Linked DNA regions of Prochlorococcus marinus XMU1408. The protein of the gene in region 1 binds, or shares a complex with, the protein of each later gene. Links are inferred from orthologs where the notes say so. Each region holds a gene or a part of one and is shown in the gene's direction. Other genes may lie near its edges.

The links. The genes of interacting proteins can lie anywhere in the genome.
Region 2: the proteins of secY (region 1) and secA are in contact, whole or in part, in a crystal structure (PDB 3DIN), measured with the Thermotoga maritima proteins. The link is inferred for Prochlorococcus marinus XMU1408 from one-to-one orthologs. Residues at the interface, in WP_004081795.1 of Thermotoga maritima: Glu108, Gly109, Glu110, Glu111, Ala236, Glu237, Arg238, Arg239, Ile240, Thr241, Ile242, Gln243, Tyr244, Ala245, Arg246, Arg247, Val248, Thr249, Gly250, Arg251, Arg252, Val253, Tyr254, Gly256, Ala257, Ser258, Thr259, Tyr260, Leu261, Pro262; in WP_004082002.1 of Thermotoga maritima: Glu261, Ala262, Arg263, Lys300, Ala301, Arg302, Thr303, Ile304, Ile305, Leu323, Tyr324, Asp325, Pro326, Val329, Ser330, Tyr333, Ile336, Lys340, Phe345, Val349, Glu363, Phe364, Tyr374, Ser375, Gly376, Gly377, Glu393, Ile395, Thr482, Ser483.

What each region holds. Positions count from the first base shown.
Region 1 is NZ_QJUE01000006.1:12,480-15,671, reverse strand. Bases 1-2,832 are described here. They hold secY (preprotein translocase subunit SecY), read left to right. Parts: upstream 1-672; coding sequence 673-1,992; downstream 1,993-2,832. Other genes in these bases: rpmJ (50S ribosomal protein L36), read left to right, coding at 2,606-2,722; DNJ73_RS08525 (adenylate kinase), read left to right, coding at 2,014-2,562; rplO (50S ribosomal protein L15), read left to right, coding at 160-612; rpsE (30S ribosomal protein S5), read left to right, coding at 1-153. Also shown: rpsM (30S ribosomal protein S13), read left to right, coding at 2,834-3,192. UniProt on the Escherichia coli protein: The central subunit of the protein translocation channel SecYEG. Consists of two halves formed by TMs 1-5 and 6-10.
Region 2 is NZ_QJUE01000006.1:112,831-116,797, reverse strand. What follows is about bases 363-3,778. They hold secA (preprotein translocase subunit SecA), read left to right. Parts: upstream 363-743; coding sequence 744-3,578; downstream 3,579-3,778. Other genes in these bases: DNJ73_RS09095 (ATP-binding cassette domain-containing protein), read left to right, coding at 3,600-3,778; gmd (GDP-mannose 4,6-dehydratase), read right to left, coding at 363-505. In the rest of the region: more of gmd, read right to left, coding at 1-362; more of DNJ73_RS09095, read left to right, coding at 3,779-3,967. UniProt on the Escherichia coli protein: Required for protein export, interacts with the SecYEG preprotein conducting channel.

The sequences.
Region 1 (3,192 bases):
TTGGCTGGAATAAAAAACGTACTTGCAAAGAGATTAGGTAGTAAGACCCCTCTAAATAATGCTCGTGCTGCAATGGTTGCGCTGAGTGAATTGCGCACTCATAAAGCCACTGCAAGAGAGCGTGGTATTTCACTTGAGCAGATTTATTCTTAAAAAATCATGACTATTAAATTGGAATCACTTCAGCCAAATACAGGATCTAGACGTAAAAAAATGCGTAAAGGTCGAGGTATCGCTGCTGGTCAGGGTGCTAGTTGTGGCTTTGGGATGAGAGGACAAAAATCTCGCTCAGGAAGACCTACTAGGCCTGGCTTTGAGGGAGGGCAGATGCCTTTATACAGGCGAGTTCCAAAATTAAAGCATTTTCCAATAGTGAATCAGAAAAATTTTTCTGTACTTAATGTTTCTAGTTTAAATTCGTTAAAAGAAGGCACAGTCGTTAATCTTGATTTGTTGGTTAAGCAGGGTATTCTTACGAAGCCAAAAAATCCACTGAAAATTCTCGGAAACGGTAAGTTAGAAGTCAAACTTACTGTTCAAGCAGCAGCTTTCACAGAAACTGCCAAAAAGAAAATAGAGGAAGTAGGAGGAACATGCGAGCTATTCTCCTAAGTTCTTAGCCTTGAAAATATAGTTTTCATACATTAGTTTTAAACAAATTTTCATTCTTAAATGTTAATAAGTCGTGGCCGTAACCCAAGCGCAGGCGAAGTAATTACTCAGCTTTTTAGTAACGAAGAGCTTAGGGGAAGAGTAATTACAACCCTTGGGCTTTTATTAATTGTTCGATTAGGAATTTACATTCCTATGCCAGGAATAGATAGAGAGGCTTTTAAATCTTTTATTGATCAGGGGGGACAATTAATTGGATTCCTTGATATTTTTACAGGCGGTGGAATTTCAACTTTGGGTATTTTTGCACTGGGTATTCTTCCATTCATCAATGCTTCAATCATTATTCAGTTGCTAACTGCGTCTTTACCTCAATTAGAAGATTTACAGAAAAATGAAGGTGAGGCAGGAAGAAGAAAAATTGCTCAAATCACTCGATATGTCGCTTTAGGATGGGGATTAGTTCAAAGTACAGTTTTTGCTTTAATTCTTAGACAATATTCAGTAGAAGGACTTGGCGAAACTGAATTTGTTGTACAAACATCCCTAGCATTAGTTACTGGATCGATGATAGTTATGTGGCTTAGTGAGATTATTACTGAAAAAGGAATAGGACAAGGAGCTTCTTTGGTTATTTTCTTGAACATTGTTGCAACTTTACCAAAGGCACTTAGTTCTACGATTGAAAAAGCTCAAACTGGAGATCGAGCAGATGTTCTAGGCATAATAATTTTACTAATAGTTTTTTTGATTACTATTGTTGGCATTATTTTTGTTCAAGAAGGTGCGAGAAGAATCCCAATAGTAAGTGCAAAAAGTCAAATGGGAGGCACAGCTCTTTTACCAAGTAGGCAAAGTTATTTACCTCTAAAGTTAAATGCTGGTGGGGTTATGCCAATAATTTTTGCCTCAGCATTGATTTTTCTGCCAATAACAATTGCGAATTTCACTCAAAACCCATTACTTATTAAGGCTGCTAGCTCATTGAATCCTGGCTCATCGAACCCATGGCCATATGCAATTACATTTTTTGCATTGATATTGGGATTCGCTTATTTTTACGCTTCTTTAACAATTAATCCAATAGATATTGCCTCTAATTTAAAAAAAGGCGGTGTTGCAATTCCAGGCGTAAGGCCTGGTAGTTCTACTTCTAATTATCTTTCAGGTGTTCAAAACCGTCTAACTTTACTTGGTGGTTTATTTCTCGGTTCAGTAGCAATTGTCCCTGCTGCAGTAGAGAGAGCAACTAATGTTCAAACCTTTCAAGGGCTTGGTGCAACTTCATTATTGATTTTGGTAGGAGTTGCAATTGATACCTCCAAGCAAGTTCAGACTTATGTAATTTCACAAAGATATGAGGGATTAGTTCGTCAATAAAATCTTTAGTATGATTTTTAAATGAAAAATAAATTACTATTTCTTGGTCCGCCTGGCGCAGGTAAAGGTACCCAAGCCAATCTTTATTGCAAGAAGTATGGACTAGATCATCTTTCAACTGGAGATTTACTTAGAGATGAGGTCTCCTCTGGATCAGTTTTAGGTATTAAAGCTGCGGAGATTATGAACAAAGGAGAATTAGTAAGTGATGATTTAGTTCTCTCAATTGTTGAGGGAAGGTTGTTGAATACTAAAAAAGGTTGGTTGCTTGATGGCTTCCCTAGAAATGTCAATCAAGCAAGTTCGTTAGAAAAACTTTTAGAAAAAATTAATCAACCTCTAGAGGCTGTAATATTAATAAAAACCGCCGACGATTATTTGATTAAAAGGCTATTAGAAAGAGGAAGGCAGGATGATAACGAACAAGTCATAATCAATAGGCTTAAAATCTACAGAGAAAAAACCTCTCCTCTAATTGATTTGTATACCAAGCAAGGAATTCTGGAGGGGATTAATGGTAATGCTGACATAGATGTTGTGTTTTCATGTATCGAGAAAGCTTTAGGCTGACGATGTAGTACAGTAATAGTTTGGAAATTGGAGAGTCTCACCAATGAAGGTTAGATCCTCAGTTAAAAAAATTAGTCCTGACGACCAGATCGTAAGGCGCAGAGGCCGGATCTATGTGATCAACAAGAAAAGGCCTCGAAATAAACAGCGTCAGGGCTGATCCCTGAAGTTTTAAGAAGTCTTTATCGATTAATTATTTTCGTTTACTTCTTAAATAAAGTCATCTTTAAATTATGATGACTTTCATTGTTCCCCTTCGAATTATTCTTAAGTGGCACGGATTGTAGGCATCGACATACCACGCGAAAAGCGGGTCGAAGTTGCCCTAACTTACATCTATGGTATTGGCTTAACCAGAGCCAAGAGTATCCTCGAAAAATCAGGAGTTAATCCTGATATACGTGTAAAGGATCTAGAAGATAGTGATGTTCAGAAGCTTAGAGCTGTTACTGAAGAATTCACTCTTGAGGGAGATTTGAGACGTCAAGAAGGAATGGCACTCAAACGACTTCAAGACATAGGATGTGTTCGTGGGCGTAGACATAGAATGAGTTTGCCTGTTCGTGGACAACGAACCAGAACAAATGCTCGAACTCGAAGAGGAGCAAGAAAAACTGTTGCAGGAAGAAA
Region 2 (3,967 bases), 100 kb from region 1 along the record:
CAACTATCCAGTAAGCATATAATTTTGCTACTCCATAAGGACTTCTTGGATGAAACGGTGTTTTTTCGTTTTGAGGTGTTTCTTTAACTAGACCGTACAGCTCAGATGTACTAGCCTGGTAAACCTTAGTTTTTTTTGTTAGTCCAAGTATTCTGACAGCTTCAAGTATCCGTAAAGGTCCAAGTGCATCTGTTTGGGCAGTATATTCAGGGGTATCGAAGCTGACGTGAACATGACTTTGGGCACCTAAATTATAGATTTCATCAGGCTGGGCATCATGAATAATGCGAAGGATATTAGTGCTATGTGTTAAATCGCCATAGTGTAATTGAAGCTTTTGATTGTGATCATAATGAGAGAGATTGTCTATCAGTTGTGTATTCTTTTGGCTAGATCGTCTTATCATTCCATGAACTTCATAGCCTTTTTCAAGTAGAAGTTTTGCAAGGTAGCTTCCATCTTGCCCTGTTATGCCTGTGATCAGAGCGGTTTTGTTTTGACTCACCCTTGTTTCTTGACGCTTTTTAGAATCCTACTGTACTGAGCATTCTTAACTATAAAAAAGATTAGAAATCCTGAAAAATTTTATTATATAGCGATTAAATCTTTGTGCTATATTCTTTTTTATTTAAAGTTTATAAACAATTAATTAATAATAATTTGTATATTTAAAATATTTAATCTTTAAGCATTGCAACTCTCATAAACAATATAATATAATAATTGAACTGATATAAACATAAATGTTTGCAAAGTTATTAGGAGATCCAAATGGGAGAAAACTTAAGCGATATTCTCCACTAGTCACAGACATCAATATTTTGGAAGAGGATTTATTGAATATTAGTGATGAAGATTTAAGAACTCGAACATCTAATTTTCGAATAAAGCTTGAAAAGACTTCTTCTTTTGATGAACAGCTTGCTTTGCTTGATAATTTGCTTCCCGAAGCTTTTGCTGTAGTTCGAGAAGCTTCGAAAAGAGTTTTAGGTATGAGGCATTTTGATGTTCAATTGATTGGAGGAATGGTTCTTCATGAAGGGCAAATTGCTGAGATGAAAACAGGGGAGGGTAAAACATTGGTTGCTACTTTGCCCAGTTATTTGAATGCTTTGACAGGAAGAGGAGTTCACGTGGTCACGGTCAACGATTACTTAGCAAGAAGAGATGCTGAATGGATGGGGCAAATCCATCGCTTTCTTGGACTTAGCGTTGGATTAGTTCAACAATCTATGGCCCCTCCAGAAAGAAAAAAGAACTATTCCTGTGACATTACATATGCAACGAACTCTGAGTTGGGATTTGATTATTTGCGAGATAATATGGCAGCTGATAAATCTGAAATTGTTCAAAGAGATTTTCAATTTTGTGTAATTGATGAAGTTGATTCGATTTTGATAGACGAGGCTAGAACACCTTTAATTATCTCTGGACAAGTTGAGCGTCCGCAAGAAAAATACCAAAAAGCTGCTGCAGTTGTAGAGAATTTAAAAAGGGCGATTGATACCAGTAAAGATGGAATTGATCCAGAGGGGGATTATGAAGTAGATGAGAAACAAAGGAGTTGTATCCTTACGGACGAAGGATTTGCTAAAACTGAGGAGCTTTTAAAGGTTAAAGATTTATTTGATCCAAAAGATCCTTGGGCTCATTATGTAACTAATGCTCTTAAGGCCAAAGAACTTTTTGTTAAAGATGTTAATTACATCGTTCGTGATAAAGAAGCGGTAATCGTAGATGAATTTACAGGTAGAGTCATGCCTGGAAGACGATGGAGTGATGGGCAGCATCAAGCCATTGAAGCTAAAGAAAATCTTCCTATTCAGCCAGAGACTCAAACTTTGGCTTCAATTACTTACCAAAATTTCTTTCTCCTATATCCCAGACTGTCAGGTATGACAGGAACTGCAAAGACTGAAGAAGTTGAATTTGAAAAAACATATAAATTGGAAACTACTGTTGTGCCAACCAACCGCAGAATTTCAAGAGAAGATTGGGTTGATCAAGTTTTTAAAACTGAATCGGGTAAATGGAGAGCAGTAGCAAAAGAAACAGCTGATATTCATAATCAAGGAAGGCCGGTTCTAGTAGGTACGACAAGTGTTGAAAAGAGTGAGCTGTTAAGCACTCTTTTGTCGGAGCAACAAATACCTCATAATCTATTAAATGCAAAACCTGAAAATGTTGAAAGAGAAGCTGAAATAGTTGCTCAAGCCGGTCGTTCAGGAGCTGTGACTATTGCTACTAATATGGCTGGAAGGGGGACGGATATAATTCTTGGAGGCAATAGCGACTATATGTCAAGATTGAAAATCAAAGAAATTCTTAGTTCTCGTTTAATAAAACCTGAGGAAGGTCATAAGCCTCCAATTCCTCTTCAACGAAACTCTGAGTCAGTCGGTTTTAGTGAAAGTGAGAAACAACAATCTAAAAGGTCAAAAAAAATCCAATCTGTATCGCTGAAAAATATTTTTCCTGTATTGCTGAGTGAAGAAACTGAACAAAAGCTAGTTTCATTAGCCTCAAAATTAGTCAAAGAATGGGGTGACAGAGCTCTTAGTTCAATTGAGCTAGATGATTATATTGCTACTGCTGCCGAGAAAACACCAACACAGGATAAAAATATCGAGGAATTAAGAAACGCAATACAATTAATAAAAAAAGAATATGAAGTAGTTTTAAATCAAGAAGAAACAAATGTTCGTCAAGCAGGCGGGTTACATGTAATTGGAACTGAACGTCATGAATCTAGAAGAGTTGATAATCAATTGAGAGGTAGATCTGGGAGGCAAGGTGATTTAGGAAGCACACGTTTTTTCTTGTCGTTGGAAGATAACCTTCTACGTATTTTTGGAGGAGATAGAGTGGCAGGTTTAATGAATGCTTTTAGGGTTGAAGAAGATATGCCTATTGAGTCTGGAATGCTTACTCGCTCTTTAGAGGGAGCCCAAAAAAAAGTAGAGACTTATTATTATGATATTAGAAAACAAATATTTGAATATGATGAAGTAATGAATAATCAAAGAAAAGCGGTTTATTCAGAAAGAAGAAGAGTATTAGATGGTAAAGAGTTGAAACTTCAAGTCATCGGATACGGTCAGAGAACTATGGAAGAAATAGTTGAAGCATATGTTAATGAAGATTTACCACCTGAGGAATGGGACTTGGTCAATTTAGTCTCTAAAGTGAAAGAATTTATTTATTTATTAAGTGATCTCAAATCTGAAGAATTACTTGGATTAAATAAAAATGAATTAAAAGATTTTTTAAAAGAACAGTTAAGAAATGCCTATGATATTAAAGAAGCTCAAGTAGAGCAAACTCATCCAGGAATAATGAGGCAAGCTGAAAGATTCTTTATACTTCAACAATTAGATACTCTTTGGAGAGATCATTTACAGTCAATGGATTCATTGAGAGAATCAGTTGGCTTAAGAGGATATGGTCAAAAAGATCCATTGATAGAATATAAAAATGAAGGATATGATATGTTCTTAGATATGATGATAAATATGAGAAGGAATGTAATTTATTCGATGTTTATGTTTCAGCCAGCTCAAAAAAAAGTAGAAGTATAAATTAAATAATTAATTTTTTTTATGATCAATGTTGATACCAATGATTTGCAAAAATTATACATAGCATATTTTGGAAGACCTGGAGATCCATCTGGAATCAATTATTGGCTCTCACGATCTAATGAATCAATTACATTAAGAGAGATATCTAATGAATTATCTAGGCAAGATGAATATACAAAGTATGTTGCTCATGAAAAATCTCTTGAATTTAAGATCAATAAAATATATTTAAATTTATTTAATAGGAAAGCTGATTTTGATGGTTTGAATTATTGGATTGATATGGTTAATAATAAAGACTATCAAATTTCTGATATTGTCTATAACTTATTATACGTTAAAAATAAACCTTATTCAATTGATATCAATCAAGAGGAAAAAGATAT